Regions from separate parts of the Rhodococcus sp. G6(2025) genome, predicted to be linked through region 2. Evidence: riboswitches for the same ligand, from Rfam matches in the RefSeq annotation. Region 2 holds a riboswitch; each other region holds the start of a gene.
What was found. A riboswitch is a leader RNA that binds a small molecule or an ion and turns the genes downstream of it on or off. The one in region 2 is predicted to bind thiamine pyrophosphate.
Positions count from the first base shown of each region.

Region 1: linked by a shared signal. The riboswitch ahead of ACLIVD_RS06325 (3-oxoacyl-ACP reductase) and the one ahead of ACLIVD_RS26945 (TenA family protein) in region 2 are both predicted to bind thiamine pyrophosphate.
Region 3: linked by a shared signal. The riboswitch ahead of thiO (glycine oxidase ThiO) and the one ahead of ACLIVD_RS26945 (TenA family protein) in region 2 are both predicted to bind thiamine pyrophosphate.
Region 4: linked by a shared signal. The riboswitch ahead of thiC (phosphomethylpyrimidine synthase ThiC) and the one ahead of ACLIVD_RS26945 (TenA family protein) in region 2 are both predicted to bind thiamine pyrophosphate.

Region 1 is NZ_CP179750.1:1,316,948-1,321,150, forward strand. Features, by position in the region: gene ACLIVD_RS06305 (CocE/NonD family hydrolase) at 1-24, shown strand, start outside; gene ACLIVD_RS06310 (oxidoreductase) at 65-943, shown strand; gene ACLIVD_RS06315 (organic hydroperoxide resistance protein) at 965-1,387, opposite strand; gene ACLIVD_RS06320 (MarR family winged helix-turn-helix transcriptional regulator) at 1,390-1,842, opposite strand; TPP riboswitch at 1,915-2,019, shown strand; gene ACLIVD_RS06325 (3-oxoacyl-ACP reductase) at 2,068-2,832, shown strand; gene ACLIVD_RS06330 (LLM class flavin-dependent oxidoreductase) at 2,834-4,129, shown strand.
Region 2 is NZ_CP179750.1:5,827,117-5,831,319, reverse strand. Features, by position in the region: gene ACLIVD_RS26955 (ABC transporter permease) at 1-173, opposite strand, end outside; gene ACLIVD_RS26950 (ABC transporter substrate-binding protein) at 151-1,191, opposite strand; gene ACLIVD_RS26945 (TenA family protein) at 1,176-1,898, opposite strand; TPP riboswitch at 1,892-1,987, opposite strand; gene ACLIVD_RS26940 (NUDIX hydrolase) at 2,045-2,722, opposite strand; gene ACLIVD_RS26935 (carboxylesterase/lipase family protein) at 2,832-4,203, shown strand, end outside.
Region 3 is NZ_CP179750.1:6,410,516-6,414,718, forward strand. Features, by position in the region: gene ACLIVD_RS29760 (thiazole synthase) at 1-339, opposite strand, end outside; gene thiS (sulfur carrier protein ThiS) at 332-556, opposite strand; gene thiO (glycine oxidase ThiO) at 559-1,626, opposite strand; TPP riboswitch at 1,625-1,737, opposite strand; gene thiE (thiamine phosphate synthase) at 1,762-2,460, shown strand; gene ACLIVD_RS29780 (NUDIX hydrolase) at 2,461-3,219, opposite strand; gene ACLIVD_RS29785 (GlnX family signal transduction membrane protein) at 3,365-4,203, shown strand, end outside.
Region 4 is NZ_CP179750.1:6,401,265-6,405,467, reverse strand. Features, by position in the region: gene thiD (bifunctional hydroxymethylpyrimidine kinase/phosphomethylpyrimidine kinase) at 1-615, opposite strand, end outside; gene thiC (phosphomethylpyrimidine synthase ThiC) at 626-2,272, opposite strand; TPP riboswitch at 2,265-2,372, opposite strand; gene ACLIVD_RS29725 (GNAT family N-acetyltransferase) at 2,506-2,892, shown strand; gene ACLIVD_RS29720 (GNAT family N-acetyltransferase) at 2,993-3,355, shown strand; gene ACLIVD_RS29715 (hypothetical protein) at 3,448-4,125, shown strand; gene ACLIVD_RS29710 (exodeoxyribonuclease III) at 4,092-4,203, opposite strand, start outside.

The DNA of each region.
Region 1 (4,203 bases), 3.5 Mb from region 2:
CTGGTCGGAGCGCAGGCGTGGTGAAACGTTCACGCCAACTCCCGAGATCCGTAGGGTTGACGCCATGACCAAGTGGACAGCTTCGGACATCGTCGATCAGAGCGGCCGCACGTTCGTCGTCACGGGCGCCAACAGTGGTCTCGGGGAGGTGGCCGCGCGAGCGCTGGGCAAGGCGGGGGCGCACGTCGTGCTGGCCTGCCGTAACACCCACAAGGGGGAGGTCGTCGCACGGTCGATCGGTGACAACGCCGAGGTGCGCCGCCTCGATCTGTCCGACCTCGCCTCGGTGCGCGAGTTCGCCGCCGGTGTCGAGTCCGTCGACGTGCTCGTGAACAACGCCGGCGTGATGGCGGTTCCGCAGCGTACGACCGCCGACGGATTCGAAATGCAGATCGGCACAAACCATCTCGGGCACTTCGCGTTGACCGGCCTGCTGCTCGACAAGATCACCGATCGGGTCGCCACGATGTCGAGTGCGGCACATCAGGCGGGAACGATTCACCTCGACGACCTCAACTGGGAACGCCGCAAGTACAACCGCTGGAGCGCCTACGGGCAGTCGAAACTCGCGAATCTGCTGTTCACGTACGAGTTGCAGCGCAGGCTGTCCGCGGCGGGGTCACCCGTGAAAGCGGTGGCCGCGCACCCCGGTTACGCATCGACCAATCTGCAGGCCCACACCGAGTCGGTGCAGGACAAGCTGATGGCCGTCGGCAACCGGATCTTCGCGCAGTCGGCGGAGATGGGGGCGCTGCCGATGCTGTACGCGGCAACGGCATCCGACGTGATCGGTGGCAGCTACATCGGGCCGGACGGCCTGTTCGAGCAGCGTGGCCATCCGAAGGTGGTGGGCTCCAACAAGAAGTCGCGGGACGAGCACACCGCGCGGGCGCTGTGGGCGCTGTCGGAGGACCTGACGGGCGTCGAGTTCACGTTCGGGTGACGCGACGCCCGTCAGGGTTGCTCAGTCTTCGGTGACCTCGAGGGTGACGTCGATGTTGCCGCGGGTGGCGTTGGAGTAGGGGCACACCTGGTGTGCCTTCTCGGTCAACTCGAGCGCCTCGGCGCGGGGCAGGTGGGGCAGGGAAACCTCGAGAGTGACGGCGAGACCGAATCCGCCGCTGTCCGTCGGGCCGATGCCGACGCGGGCGCCGACGGCCGAGTCGACGACGTTCGCCTTCGCCTGACGGCCGACCAACTGGAGCGCGGAGTGGAAGCACGCCGCGTATCCGGCGGCGAACAGCTGCTCGGGGTTGGTGCCGTCGCCGGACCCGCCCATCTCGGTGGGGATCGCGAGGTTCAGGTCGAGCTTGCCGTCGGACGTGCGGGCGTGGCCGTTGCGGCCTTCTCCGGTCGCGAGGGCTTCGGCGGTGTAGACGATCTTCATGGTTACTTCTCTCCTGTAGGGGTGGTGAAGCTGTGAAGTGACTCGGTGAGCCGCGACAGGGTGTCCCGGAGGGCGACGAGTTCGTCGATCTCCATTCCCGTCGAGTCGGCGAGTTCGGCGGGGATGCCCTCCGCGGCGGCGCGGAGGGCCGCACCCTTCTCGGTGAGGTGGATCCCGACCCGGCGCTCGTCGGCCGAGGAGCGCCGGCGTTCGACCAGTCCCAGGGTTTCGAGCCGCTTGAGCAGTGGAGACAGCGTGCCGGTGTCGAGGTCGAGGGCGTCGCAGATCTCACGTACTCCGCGGCCGTCCCGTTCCCAGAGCACCAACAGCACGAGGTACTGCGGGTAGGTCACTCCCAACGAGTCGAGCATCGACCGGTATCTCGCCGTCATGGCCCGGGAAGCCGAGTACAGGGCGAAGCACACCTGGCGGTCGAGGGTGAGGTTGTCGGTCACCACTGAATAGTTGCATACAACTAGGTTGTGCACAACCAAGAACTGGAATCGGTGATTGCGCTTACACTGTTGGCCAGTGACACGGGGTGCTGCCCGGCGACGAGCCGGACGGCTGAGAACAGACCCGTCGAACCTGAACTGGGTAATGCCGGCGAAGGGATGTCGCGGAGACGCCCGTATGCGCTCATCCGATGTCTCGTCGCCGACCGAACGGAAGGTGACAGCATGCAGCTCGACAAGCAGATCGTCCTGGTGACCGGCGGTGGGCGGGGCCTCGGCGCCGCCATCGTGCGGTCGTTCGCGGCGCAGAACGCGCGGGTGATCGTGAACTACCGGAACAGCCGGGACGCGGCCGAAGAACTCGCGGCGTCCCTGGGCGCGGACCGTGCGGTCGCGCTCCGGGCCGACGTCACCGATGCCGGACAGGTGGCGGCCCTGTTCTCCGCGGCGGAGGAGCACTTCGGCTCCCCGGTGACCACGGTGATCAACAACGCGCTCGCCGACTTCTCCTTCAACGGCGACGCACGCGACAAGGCGGACGTCATCACGTGGGAGTCCTTCGACTCGCAGCTGCGTGGCAGCGTGAAGGCGACGCTGCACACGACGCAGGCCGCGCTGCCGGGCATGCGTACGCTCGGGTTCGGCCGGATCGTGAACATCGGCACCAACCTGTTCCAGAACCCCGTCGTCCCGTACCACGACTACACGGCCGCCAAGGCCGCCGCGCTGTCGCTGACCCGCACCCTCGCCGCCGACCTCGGTCCCGACGGCATCACCGTCAACATGGTCTCGGGCGGGCTGCTCCGCACCACCGACGCGAGCGCCGCCACTCCCGACGAGGTATTCGACCTCATCGCGGCGAGCACCCCGCTGCAGCGCGTCACCACCCCGGACGAATTCGCCGACGCGGTGCTGTTCTTCGCGTCCCCGTGGTCGCGGTCGGTGACCGGCCAGAACCTCGTCGTCGACGGCGGACTGGTCAAGGACTGACATGACCGACGTCCGGCAACTGCACTTCAACGCATTCCTCTACAGCTGCGGGCACCACGGCGCCGCGTGGCGGCACCCCTCGTCCCAGGTGGAGCGACTCTGCGACATCGCCTACTACGAGGAGTTGGCGCAGACCGCGGAGCGGGGCTGCCTCGACGCGGTGTTCTTCGCGGACGGGCATTCGGTGCGCGACCCCGCATCCGGAGGCATGTGGTTCCTGGAACCGCTCACCGCGCTGTCCGCGATGGCGCGGGCGACGGAGCGGGTCGGACTGGTGACGACGGTGTCCACCACGTTCTACACACCGTTCCACGCCGCCCGGATGCTGGCGTCGCTCGACCACATCAGCGGCGGCCGCGCCGGCTGGAACGTGGTGACGTCGATGTTCGACGCCGAAGCGCGCAACCACGGGCTCGAGGAGATGCCGCCGCACGACGAACGCTATTCGCGTGCCGCGGAATTCGTCGACGTGGCACTCGCCCTGTGGGATTCGTGGGCGCCCGACGCGCTCGTGCTCGACCGGGACGGCATCTTCGCGGACCCGGCCAAGGTGAAGCCGGTCGAGCATCGGGGAAAGCATTTCCTCGTGGACGGTCCGCTGAACGTGCCGCACTCGCCGCAGGGTCGTCCCGTGCTGTTCCAGGCGGGCGCGTCCGATCAGGGCCGCGACCTGGCCGCCCGGTGCGCCGAGGGCATCTACGCCGTCGCCTACGACCTCACGGCCGCGCAGAGCTACTACGACGACGTGAAGCGGCGCATCCGCGCGGCGGGCCGCGACGCCGACGCGGTGACCGTGATGCCCGGTCTCGTGACCTATGTCGGTTCGACCACCGAGGAGGCCCGGCGGAAGAAGGCGGAACTCGACGCGCTCCTGCCCGTCGAACAGTCTCTGGCGCAGTTGTCGATGTTCGTCCAGCAGGACTGCAGTGCCTGGGAACTGGACGCTCCCGTTCCCGCGCTGCCGCCGCTGTCGGAGTTCACCGGGCCGCAGGGCCGGTACGACACGATCCTGCGGATCATCGAGAAGGACCGTCCCACCGTGCGGTCGCTGCTGGGCACGTTGGCGGCCGGCGGTGGCCACTGCACCATGATCGGAACCCCGGAATCGATCGCCGACGAGATCGAAACGTGGTTCCGCCGCGGCGGGGCCGACGGCTTCAACCTGATGCCGCCGCTCTACCCGAACGGCCTCGCAGACTTCGTCGACGAGGTGATCCCCGTCCTGCAGAAGCGTGGGCTGTTCCGCGCGGAGTATGAGACAGAGACTCTGCGCGACCATCTCCGGGGGCGCCCGTAGTTGCCACCACAAAGAACACAACCTTCTCTAAGTACGCAACAGTGACTGTGAGCGTCCCTCCCCCCGACACTGGC
Region 2 (4,203 bases):
CGCAGCGGCGACGGCAGCACCTGCGGCCGGATTCCGCTGACCGTCACGTACACCTGCCACGCGACGACCAGCAGTGCCACGACCACGACCGCGGGCAGCACCCGCCGCAGCAGCGGGGACGTGCCCGGGGCCGTGGTGCGCAGACTCGGGTCAGGGCTGAGTGAGGTACTCATTGGTGAAGTACGTCGACCAGTCGGGTTCCGTGGTCAGCGGTGCCCCGTCGGGGCCGGTGAGCAGGCCGTGCTGGAACAGGAAACCGGAGTACCCCGCCCACTGCTCGGCCGTCTGTGTCCCGACCTTGCCGGAACTGTCCTTCATGTACTCGGAGGACAGCATCTGCTGGCTCTCCCGCACGAGGGACTCGTCGGTGAAGGCGCCGGGGTTGGCGTCGATCAGTATCTGCGCGGCCTCGTCCGGCCGGTCGGCGGCGAACTGGTATCCGCGCTGCAGGGCCTGGACGAACTTGCGGGCCTGCTCGGGATGGTCGGCCATCCACTCCTCGTTGCCCTCGATGACGAGAGCGTACGCATCCGGGAAGCCGTAGTCGGTGTAGTGGAAGTAACGCATCGGCGTGCCCTGGTGCTCGGCCTCGATGCCCTCCCAGCCGAAGAACGAGACGGTGAAGTCGGCGGTGCCGGAGTACACGGCCTCGTACGCCGAGGTGCCGAGCGTGACGGTGGTGAATTCGCCCTTGCCGCCGTCGTTGCGGATGATCTGCTTCAGCGTCTCCTCGCCGTCCGGGTCCGCGAACCCGGCGTAGATCTTGCCGTCCAGATCCCGGGGGCGGGTGATGTCGGCGCGATCCGCCTTCACCGCGATGCCCGTCGCCCAGTGCTGCAGCGGAGCCATCACCGACGTGGTCTGTGCGCCCGCGGCCTTCGAGAACGTCGCCGAACTCTGGAAGCTCACCCCGAACTCCGCGTTGCCGGCGTCGACCAGGGTGTCGGGCGAGGTGTCGTTGTAGGGCAGCACCTGCACGTCGAGGCCGGCGTCCGCGAACCAGCCTTCCTGCTGGGCGACGAACAGGCCGGTGTGGTTGGTGTTCGGTGTCCAGTCGAGTGCGAACCGGATGGTGTCGCCGGACTGGGAGTCACCGGCGCAACCGGTGAGCAGCGACAGGGCGGAGACCAGGACGACGGCTGCGGTGGCAGCGCGCTTGGTACGAGAGAAGAGTGTCACGACGCCGGCCATTCCTGCTTGTTGAGAGCGGTGTCCCAGAACATGAGTTCGTAGCGGCTGGCGATCACGAACGCCTCCGCCATCGCCTCGCGCTGAGCATCGGTCGCGGCCTCGGCCGCCGCGTCCACGAGTTCGCGGGCCCTCGCGACGGCGGCGTGGAACTCCTCCGCGTCGTAGGTGGTCACCCACTGTGCGTACGGGTGCGACGGGTCGGTGGAGAGCACCTCACGGGCGCTCGCCGCGAGCCGGTGCCCGACGTCGGCGTAGATCCAGAAGCAGGGCAGCACTGCCGCGGCGGCCACCGCGTACGGCTCGGTGGCGGCGACGGCCGTCAGGTAGGAGATGTACCCGAGGCAGGCAGGCGAATGCAGCGGCTCCGCGTCCGACTCGGGGAGTCGTCCGCTGGTCAGCAGATTCTGGTGCAACGCGGCCTCGACCGTGGCGGCCTCCGCGGCCGAGCCCGCCCAGAAGCCGGCCTCGACCGGGCCCGGCGCGTGCGCGGCCACCAGTGAAAGGGCTTTCGCGTACCCGGTCAGGTACAGGAAATCCTGCTCGATGTACGTGCGGAACACGTCCAGCGGCAGCGTTCCGTCGCCGAGGCGGCGCAGGAACTCGAGTTCGTCGATCGCCTCGCGCAGCACCTTGGTCCGGTCCCACAAGTGGTCCGTGAATCGGGCGTGCTGGCCGGCGCCGGCAGCATCTTGGACAGAGCTATTCACAACGTTGACATCCCTTCGTCAGCATTACCTGAGCAGGTTCCCGGGTGTGTTCTCAGCCCCGCCCGTGCGGAGCACCCCGTGTCAGAACAAGCCGACCCTAGCACCGGCCGTGCCGCGGGCGGAAAGGCCAGGGTCGGTGGAGGGGCTCAGCCGGCGAGGAACGCGGCCGCGCTCGGCGGGAGGGGTGCGGGGCCGCGCCGGTAGATCTCCGCGGGCCGGCCGGTTCCGACGACGGCCATGTCGCCGGTGTTCTCGAGGGCCGGCATCAGGTGCCGCCGGAACGAGTCCTTCGGCAGTGGACGCCCGAACACCACCTCGTACACCCGGCGGAGTTCGAGCACCGTGAACGTGTCGCCGGCCAGGCCGGACGGGTCGACGGCCCGCGCGTACCGCTCTCTCAGGTCGGCGACGGCGAGGGCGACGACGTCCGCGTGGTCGAACGCCAGGTCCTGCGTCACCCGGTCGTCGTCGACGGTGACCAACATCGTGTCGCGGGGGAGCGCCGTGCGGGGCAGCGCGGCGCCGTGCGTCATCGACAGCACCCACCCGCGATCGTCGCGGCCGGGATCGTCCAGCATCGCCAGCTGATGGAATTCGGTGCCCGTCAGGCCGGCCTTGATCCGCAGGCACCGCTCGGCGGCGTCCCGCAGTCGCTCACCCTGGTGGAGGAACGTGCCGGGGAGGGCGGTCCGGCCCGAACGACGGGGAACCACAAGAACTTTCAGTTCCGGGCCGTCGACGGTGAGGACGGCGACGTCGACCGCCACGGACGGGCGCGGGTAGTCGAGGAGGCTCCTGCCCTCGGAATCGGTCCATGCGGCCACGCGGGAATGTTAGCGCACTGTTGATCTATGTCGCGTTCGATCGGTCCTGCCTGCTCATCGTTGGTAGTTTGGCGAGAGATTCCCGGAACGTGATGCGTGAGGAGATTCCGTGGAGGTCGACAAGTCCGGCGACACGCTCGTCGTCCGCGCGCGGGACGGTGAGGTGCGTGGCTACCCCGAGGGCGACGTCTACGCGTGGAAGGGCATTCCGTTCGCCGCGGCCCCCGTCGGCGATCTGCGGTTCCGCGCCCCGGCCCCGCCCGCACCGTGGGAGGGTGTGCGCGACTGCGTCGACTTCGGCCCGATGGCGCCGCAGGGGCACGGCACCGCCGTCCCCATCGACGCGGGACTCGAGATGGACGAGGACTGCCTGTCCGTCAACGTCTGGGCCCCGAGACCCGACGGCACCCCGCGGCCGGTGATGGTGTGGATCCACGGCGGTGCCTACTGCCTGGGAACCGCAGCTCAGGGCATCTACAACGGGCGCATCCTGTCCACAATCGGCGACGTCGTGCTGGTCTCGTTCAACTACCGGGTGGGAGCGCTCGGCTTCCTCGACCTGTCGTCGTTCTCGACGGCCGAGCGAGTGTTCGAGACCAACTGTGGGCTGCGCGACCAGGTCGCAGCCCTCGAATGGGTCCGCGACAACATCGCGTCGTTCGGCGGTGACCCGGACGAGGTGACGGTGTTCGGGGAGTCGTCCGGAGCCGGGTCGATCACCACGCTGATGACGTGTCCGAGCGCGGAGGGGCTGTTCCACCGCGCGATCGCCCAGAGCCCGCCCGCCACGTCGGTCTACGGGAGCGAGCGGGCGGCCACCGTCGCGAAACAGTTCCTCGACATCCTCGAGGTGGAACCCGCGCAGATCGACACCCTGCTGCACCTTCCGTACCGCACGGTGATCGAGGCCAGCGACACGCTCGTCAACGAGGTGCCGACGAGGATTCCGGGCACGCTCGCGATGGCGCCCGTGGTGGACCGCGACTTCCTGCCCCGTTACCCGGTGGCCGCGTTCCAGAAGGGGCACTCCCACCGCATCCCTCTCATCATCGGTTCCAACAAGGACGAGTCGTCGATCTTCAAGTTCATGAAATCTCCTCTGCTGCCGGTCACGTCGGATTCGGTGCAGGAGATGTTGAGGGCGATCGCGGCCGATCACCCGGAACTGCCCGCCGCCCGCCTCGCCGACATCCTGTCGGCGTACCCGGACCGCGGAAAGCCGAAGGGCGCGCTCGCGATGTCGAGGGACGCCGCGTTCCGGATGCCCGCCCTGTGGGTGGCCGACGCCCACAGCCGGCACTCGCCGACGTGGATGTACCGGTTCGATCAGGCCACGCCGATGCTCAAGGCCGCACGGATCGGAGCCGGCCACGCCACCGAACTCCCGTACGTCTTCGGCAATTTCGACACCCTCAACATCGACCCGACGTTCTGGCTCGGCGGCCGGAAGACGGCGCTCGAGGTGTCGGGCCGGATCCAGC
Region 3 (4,203 bases), 580 kb from region 2:
GGTGCGTTCGTCGGCGATGACCTCGAGCTTCACCCAGTCGGTCTCGAGCGCCTCACGGGCGAGTTGCGCCGTCAGCACCGCCTCGGCCGCACCGCGACACCCGGCCGTGTTGGGCAGCGGCGCGATGTCGAGCCGGCGCAGCAGGTCCAGCACACCGGTGCCGCCTGCGGCGTCGACGCGGCGCATCGCGACCGTGGTCAGCTCGGTGCCGGACGCGACGAGCGCCTCTTCGAGCACCGTGAGGTTGGCGGCGCCGCCGGTGCCCATGATCAACCGTGAACCGAACGTGCGGCCCGCGATCGTGAGGCCCTTCTGCACGCCGGGCGTCGCGTCAGCCACCCTGCACCGCCGTGAGGATCTCGATCTCCCAGCCCCGGACCACGAGCTCGTCCCACCGGGCGCGCGGGAACACGGCGCCGTTCACTGCCACCGCGATGCCTTTGGTGGGCAGGTTCAGCACCTCCAGCAGCCCGGTGACGGTCAACGGTTCCGTGAACTCGTGGTCCTCGCCGTTGACGCTGATGCCGATCGGCACCACTAGTTGCTGCTCACTCATCTCTACCTCGCTACTTTCTCGAAACGTTCGGGGTCGGCGGCTTTCGCCTCGACCAGTGCCGAGCCCTCCAACAATGCCACCGTCGCGTCGGCGGTCACCGGGGTGAGCAGGATGCCGTTACGGCCGTGTCCCGTCGCCACCACGACCCGATCGGACACCCGGCCGATCAGCGGCAGGTTGTCCGGGGTCATCGGGCGCAGACCTGCCGAGGTCTCGCGCAGTTCGTACTCGCCGATGGCGGGCATCAGCGCCTCGGCGTCCGCGATCAGGTCTCGCACGCCGGCCACCGTGACCTGCGTGTCGTTGCCCGACTCGTACTGGGTGGCACCGACGACGATGCCGTCGGCCCGTGGCACCAGGTAGGCGGGCCTGCCGTGCACGCTGCCGCGGATGGTGCGGCCGGGCGCGGGGGTCACCCCGGGACGCGAGCGCAACCGCAGGATCTCGCCCTTCACGGGGCGAACCGGAAGCCCGGGCCACAGGGCCGGTGACGCGATGCCCGCGGTGACGACGATCTGGTCCGTGCTCAGCCGGTCGAGGCTGTGCACGGCCTCCCCGATCAGCTCCACTCCGGCGTCGACGGCGCACCGCTGCAACGCCTGCAACAGCAGCCTGTTGTCCACGGCCAGTTCGTCGACGGCCAAAAGTCCCAACCGGACTCCGCGACCCAGCATCGGCTCGAGGGCCCGAACTTCGGCGCGACCCAGGATCTGCAGTTCCCGCCCCTGCGCACCCACCCATTCGGCGATGGTCCGCAGGTCCTCCGCGTCGGCGCCGTCCAGCGCGACGGTGAGCGAACTCTCCGACGTGAACAGCTCGACGCCGGCCCCGGCCTCGAGTTCCTTCCCGAATTCGGGCCACCGGTCGAGCGACGCGCTCCCCAGTTCGAGGACGCTCTCCTCGCCGGGCCAGCCCTCGGACAACGGGGCGAGCATGCCGCCCGCCACCCAGGACGCTCCCGAACCGATCGACGGGTCGTACAGCCGTACCGACCACCCGTTGCGGGCTGCGCGCCACGCAATGGACAGGCCGATCACTCCGCCTCCGACGACGGATACCGATCTCGCCATTGAACTCCACCTCACTTCCTGCGCCGGCATGATCCGGGTCAGGTATGACGGTCGGGCTCGGCGTGAGCCCCTCTCAGCCCCACGTTCCCCGGGACTCCCGTGTTGCACTTTCACCGTAGAGGCTACCGTCATGCCGTGACCACCTCGCATCACAGCAACCTCACGGACCGTCGGCGCCGCCTCGGAACAGCACGTTTGTACCTGTGCACCGATGCTCGGCGCGAGAAGGGCGACCTGGCGCAGTTCGCCGAGGCCGCACTGTCCGGCGGCGTCGACATCATCCAGCTCCGCGACAAGGGCTCGGCCGGAGAGAAGAAGTTCGGCACGATGGACGCCCGGGACGAACTGGCGGCACTGTCGGTGCTCGCGGCCGCGGCCAGGCGGCACGGAGCGCTGCTCGCGGTCAACGACCGCGCCGACATGGCGCTGGCGGCCGGGGCCGACGTGCTGCACCTCGGCCAGGGCGACCTGCCCGTCCCGTACGCACGGACCGTGGTGGGTTCCGACGTCCTGATCGGCCGCTCCACCCACAGTCGCGCGCAGGCCAGTCTCGCGGCGATCGAGGACGGCGTCGACTACTTCTGCACCGGTCCGGTGTGGGCCACCCCCACCAAGCCGGGGCGGACCGCGTCGGGCATCGATCTGGTGCGATCGACCGCCGACTCGGAGCCGAACCGCCCGTGGTTCGCGATCGGCGGCATCGACGAGTCCCGCGTTCCGGAGATCCTCGCCGCGGGGGCCTCCCGCATCGTCGTCGTGCGGGCCGTCACCGAGGCCCGCGACCCGCAGGCCGCCGCGCGCTCGCTGTCCGCCCTGTTGCAGCAGAACGCGTAGTTACGGCTGGTCCAGCCAGTCCAGCACCGTAGCGGGCGGCAGGACCACGACTGTGGCCGGCAACTGTTCGATCAGGTCGGGGTCGGTGGTGACGAATGCCGTCACCGTTCCCAGTGTGGTGCCGTGGCCGGCCGGTTCGGCGAGGCTGCCGACCGCGTCCAGGGCTTCGAGCACCTCGACGCGCGGCAACCACCCGTAGGTGCCGTCGGGCAGGTGCACCGTGCGGGGCAGTGCCTTCGACAACTGCGCCAGCGCGCCGCGTTCGCCCAGCACGTCGTGCCGGTCGAGCAGCAATCGCACCTCGGTGGTGCGCAGTTGCGGCCACCCCGCTTCGAATCCCGGGTGCAGCGGCAACCCGGCGACGTCGGTTTCCCGCACCCAGCGCAGTTCGGTGCTCTCGCCGTTCGCGACGGTGGGCAGTGGGCGCTCGGCGTCGGCAATCACCGTGGTGTAACTCCAGCCGCTCGCGGCCTTCATCGTGACGACCTCGGTGCGGACGCGGATGGCCGCGCTCTCGATGCCGGCTTCCTCGTGGGCCTCGCGTACCGCGGCGTGGGTGGTGGTCTCGTGGCTGTCCCGGGCACCGCCGGGCAACGCCCACGTACCGCCCTGGTGACTCCAGACCGCACGGTGCTGCAGCAGCACGGCCGGCGTCTCGTCGGGGAGCGGCGCACGCAGCAACAACCCGGCCGCACCGTGCTTGCCCCAATGACGACTGCCGTCCGGCCCGGTTGCCCAACCGTCACCGTCACCACGCATCGACTACCCCTGTCCGACCTGATGGGTCTCCCTGCAGTTCCCTCACACTAACGGTTTCTTCCGGAACTGCCCGTCGGCAGTCGTGAACCGACCGCTGCTTATATGCTCCCCACAAGGTGCGGCCATGACACGGGAGGGGTGCGAGGTGGTTCTGCGTGAGGCACCGTCGATCGAACCCCACGGCAGCCGCGCATTGTCTGCCGTCGCGGACGACGACGTCGACCCCGCGGTGGCACGCCGCAAGGAACTGCGCGCGTTCCTGGAGTCGACTCCCGCCAAACTCACCGCCCTCGGAGCCCTCCTGGTCCTGCTCACACTCGCGGCCGGGTTGGTGGCCGCCTCGACGGTGAACAGCAGGGAAGCCACTCTCGACAGCGTCCTCGCGGAGACGGAACCACTGTCGTTCTCGGCGCAGAACCTCTACAGCGCCCTGTCCGTGGCGGATGCCGCGGCCACGACGGCGTTCATCTCCGGCGGTCTCGAACCTCCCGAACTCCGCGACACCTACGCGCAGGCGATCGGCACGGCCTCCGCCGACCTGGTGTACGCGTCGGGCGGTCTCGCGGCGAGCGACGTGGACAGCCGCCGTCTGCTGGCCTCCATCTCCAGCGACCTCAGCGTCTACGCCGGTCTCGTCGAGACCGCGCGGGCCAACAATCGCACCGGCCATCCCGTCGGCGCGGCCTACCTCAGCGAGGCGTCCACGCTGATGCAGACGAGCATGCTGCCGATGGCGCAGCAGTTGCACGCCCAGCAGGAGGCTGACGTCGCGGACACGCAACGGGACTACTCCCGCCCGCCCTGGCTGGCGCTGATCCTGATCCTCGTCGCGCTCGTCGCGCTGCTCGGCGCCCAGATCGTCATCGCGAGACTCAGTCGGCGCACGTTCAATCTCGGGCTGATCGTGGCGTCGTCGTGCACGGCGATCCTCCTGGTGTGGATGCTGGTCGCCGGTCTGGTCTCCTCCGTCGACACCAAGCGGGC
Region 4 (4,203 bases), 570 kb from region 2:
GAACAGCAGATCGGTGCTCGACGCCGACGTCCGGAGATGCCCGCCCTTCACGATCGACCACTGCGCCCCGAGCGCGTGCAGCGCTTCGGCGGCGCGGCGTGCGGTCGCGTCGTCCACCACCTCGATGCCGGTGATCAACCGGATCTCGTCGAGGTTCGGGGTGACCACCGTGGCGATCGGGATCAGCGTGTTCCGCACGGCGTCCAGCGCCTCGGCGTGCAGGAGCGGATCGCCGTGCATCGACGCGCACACCGGGTCCACGACCAGCGGGACCGGTAGGTCGCGGCCGATCCCGACCTCGGTGCACACGGCGGCGACGGCCTCGATGATGGCCGTCGACGCCAGCATGCCCGTCTTCGCTGCCCCGACCCCGATGTCGTCGACGACGCACCGCACCTGCGCGGCCACCGTCTCCGGCGGAATCTCGTGGAAACCGCTGACGCCCACCGAGTTCTGCACCGTCACCGCGGCGACCGCGACGCATGCGTGGACGCCGCACAGCGCCATCGTCCGCGAGTCGGCCTGGATCCCGGCGCCACCGCCGGAATCGGTGCCTGCGATGGTGAGGACTCGGACGGGGGTCTGGCCGTCGGGGGTCAGGGGCAGCAGCTTCACGAAGGGGACCTTACCGATTCTCTGAGGTGACGGACTCGACGGGCAGATACACGCGACCACCTGCGTCGACGAACTCGCTCGACTTCTCGGCCATGCCCGCCTCGATGGCTTCGACCGAATCGAGTCCATGTTGCTGTGCGTACTCGCGCACGTCGGCGGAGATCCGCATCGAACAGAACTTCGGGCCGCACATCGAGCAGAAGTGGGCCGTCTTTGCCGGCTCGGCGGGCAGCGTCTCGTCGTGGAACTCCCGCGCGGTATCCGGGTCGAGGGACAGCGCGAACTGGTCGTGCCAGCGGAATTCGAACCGGGCCTTCGACAGCGCGTCGTCCCGCTCCTGCGCCCGCGGATGCTGCTTCGCGAGATCCGCCGCGTGCGCCGCGATCTTGTACGTGATGACCCCGGTCTTGACGTCGTCCCGATTCGGCAGTCCCAGGTGTTCCTTGGGTGTCACGTAGCAGAGCATCGCGGTGCCGGCCTGCGCGATCATCGCCGCGCCGATCGCGGACGTGATGTGGTCGTACGCCGGCGCGATGTCGGTGGCGAGCGGCCCGAGCGTGTAGAACGGCGCCTCCTCGCACAACTCTTCCTCGAGGCGCACGTTCTCCACGATCTTGTGCATCGGGACGTGCCCGGGACCTTCGATCATCACCTGCACCCCATGGGATTTCGCGATCCGCGTGAGCTCCCCGAGGGTGCGCAGTTCCGCGAACTGGGCTTCGTCGTTGGCATCCGCGATGGAGCCGGGGCGCAGACCGTCACCGAGCGAGAACGTGACGTCGTAGCGGTGGAGGATCTCGCACAGTTCGCCGAAGTGGGTGTACAGGAATGACTCTCGATGGTGGGCCAGGCACCAGGCCGCCATGATCGACCCGCCGCGGGAGACGATTCCGGTGACCCGACGTGCTGTCAGCGGGATGTAGCGAAGCAGTACACCGGCGTGGACCGTCATGTAGTCGACGCCCTGCTCGCACTGTTCGATCACGGTGTCGCGGTAGATCTCCCATGTGAGCGCGGTCGGGTCGCCGCCGACCTTTTCGAGCGCCTGGTAGATCGGCACGGTTCCCACGGGCACGGGCGAATTGCGCAGGATCCATTCTCGTGTCTCGTGGATGTTCTTGCCGGTGGACAGGTCCATGATGGTGTCTGCACCCCACCGCGTCGCCCACACCATCTTCTCGACCTCTTCCGCGATCGACGACGTGACCGCGCTGTTGCCGATGTTCGCGTTGATCTTCACCGCGAACGCCTTGCCGATGATCATCGGCTCGAGTTCGGGATGGCAGCGGTTGGCCGGGATCACGGCGCGTCCCGCCGCGACCTCGGTGCGCACCGTCTCGGGTGAAACACCCTCGCGTGCAGCGCAATACTGCATCTCGGCGGTGACGACGCCGGCGCGAGCGGCATCGAGTTGGGTGCCCTCCCGGCCGGCGATCCACGGTGCGCGCAGATGCGGCAATCCCGCTCCCAGGTCGATCGTGGCGTCCGCGTCGGTGTACGGACCCGACGTGTCGTACACGTCGAGGTGTTCACCGTTGGTGAGGTGTACGCGCCGGACCGGCACCCGGATGTCGTCGCCCGACAGCAGGTACTGCTTGGTGCTGCCCTCGATCGGCCCCGTCGTGACGGACGTGGCTGTAGATACGTGTGTGCTCATCGATGATGCTCCCTACGCCGGCATTACCCGGACAGGTTCGACGGTCGACGGCCCTAGCCGTCCTCTCAGCCCGCTGGTGCGAGCCCCCGTGGATGTGTAGTTGTCACACAAACTGTAACCGAGATCTCTGTGATCAATCATTCGGGTGAAACTTGGACAGCGGTTCCCGGCATCGGTATAAAGGGTGATGAACATCACATTTCGATTACGACACATACCCCCAGGAGATAGCCATGCTGACAGACGCGCAGGTTGTGGACGTGATCGACAACGCCGATCAGAACCGATTCGAGCTACGCCTGAGTGGTGATCTGGTCGGCATCCTCGGGTATTTCGACCTCGCGGACACCCCGCCCGGCGCCGGTGCCGGCGAGGGCGTGGTGGCCGCTCGGCCGCCGGGCCCGAAGAGTCGAGGGCGGCAGGCGCCCGTGGTCTCGTTCATGCACACCGTGATCGTGGAGGACTTCGGCCACCGCGGACTCGCCGCCCTCATGGTGGGTCGCTCCCTCGACCTCGCCCGCGGGTACGGCTGGAAGGTCCGGCCCGTGTGCACGTACGTGCAGCGCTTCGTTTCGGCGCATCCCGAGTACCGCGACCTCGTCGTTCCGGTGGACGGCTGACTGCGGCGGGCCACGAATCGGGCACTCGTCGGCAACGAAACGGTTCCGGGAGCGGCGATTCCGCTCGCGAGGATGCCGCCTTACTGATTCCATGAGTGGCATGGATCACATTTCGAACAGTTCCGAGTCGTCGGGGAACATCACGGCCGCTGATGCTCGCGTGCTCGACAACCCTGCCCATGAACGATTCGATCTGTGGCTGGGGGACGAGTTGGTCGGCATCCTCGGCTACCGGGACGAGGACGACATTCCCGGATTCACCGCGAAGCCGGGCGAGGTGGTCGCGTTCATGCACACGGTCGTCAAGGAAGAGTTCGGTGGGCGCGGGCTGGCCGCGGTCCTCGTGGGCGAGGCGCTCGGCTCGGCGCGTCGGCGTGGCTGGAAAGTGCGTCCCATCTGCACGTATGTCCAGCGCTACTTGGCGCTCAATCCTGAGTACCTCGACGTCCTGGTTGCCGAGTAGCCCCACTCGCGAGAGCACTGCTCTTGCCATCTGCGACTCTGCTGTGAATACTGCTCTGCATAGAGAGCGGTGCTCACAATGGAGGAGTCGTCATGACCGTGTCGGATCGGATCGAGAGTCGTACCGGGGTCGCACGGATCTGCGCCGCGGCGCTGTTCGCCCTCGCCGGCGTCCTGTTCGTCGTGTACCCCTTGGTGCGTCCCTACGCAGCGGGCGGGGCGCCGGACGGGCGGGCCGAGTTCGCCTCACCGTCGTGGCTCGTCGCACACCTCGCCGCGGTCGGCGGATTCATCGCGTTCGGGCTTGCGCTCGTCGCGCTCAGCGGACTGCTGAAAGGGACGGGCGGTGAACGGGCGGCGGTGGTCGCGGTGGCGGCGTCGTGGATCGGGACAGGGCTGACGCTGCCCTATTACGGGGCCGAAACGTTCGCGCTGCACGCCCTGGGCGGCAGCGACCTCGACGAGAATGCGGTCACAACCCTCACCGAAAGCGTGCGGATGGGGGCGGCGCAGGCGACGCTGTTCGCCACCGGTCTGCTCCTCGTCGCGGTCGGCGCAGCCGCTGCCGCCGTGGCGATCGCCCGGTCCCGGCTACTCGCCGGGTGGGCGGGGATCCCGATGGCAGTGGGGTTCGCGCTGTTCATCCCGCAGTTCTACGTCGACGCCCCACTGCGCATCGGGCAGGGAGTGCTCATCGGATTCGGGTGCGCGGTTGTGGCGCTCGGTGTGCTGCGTTCTCAATCGCCGAGGTCGACGATGACCGGCGCATGATCGCTGGCGCCCTTGCCCTTGCGTTCGTTGCGGTCGATCTCGGCCTTGTCGACGCGGCCGGCGAGGGCGGGCGAACCC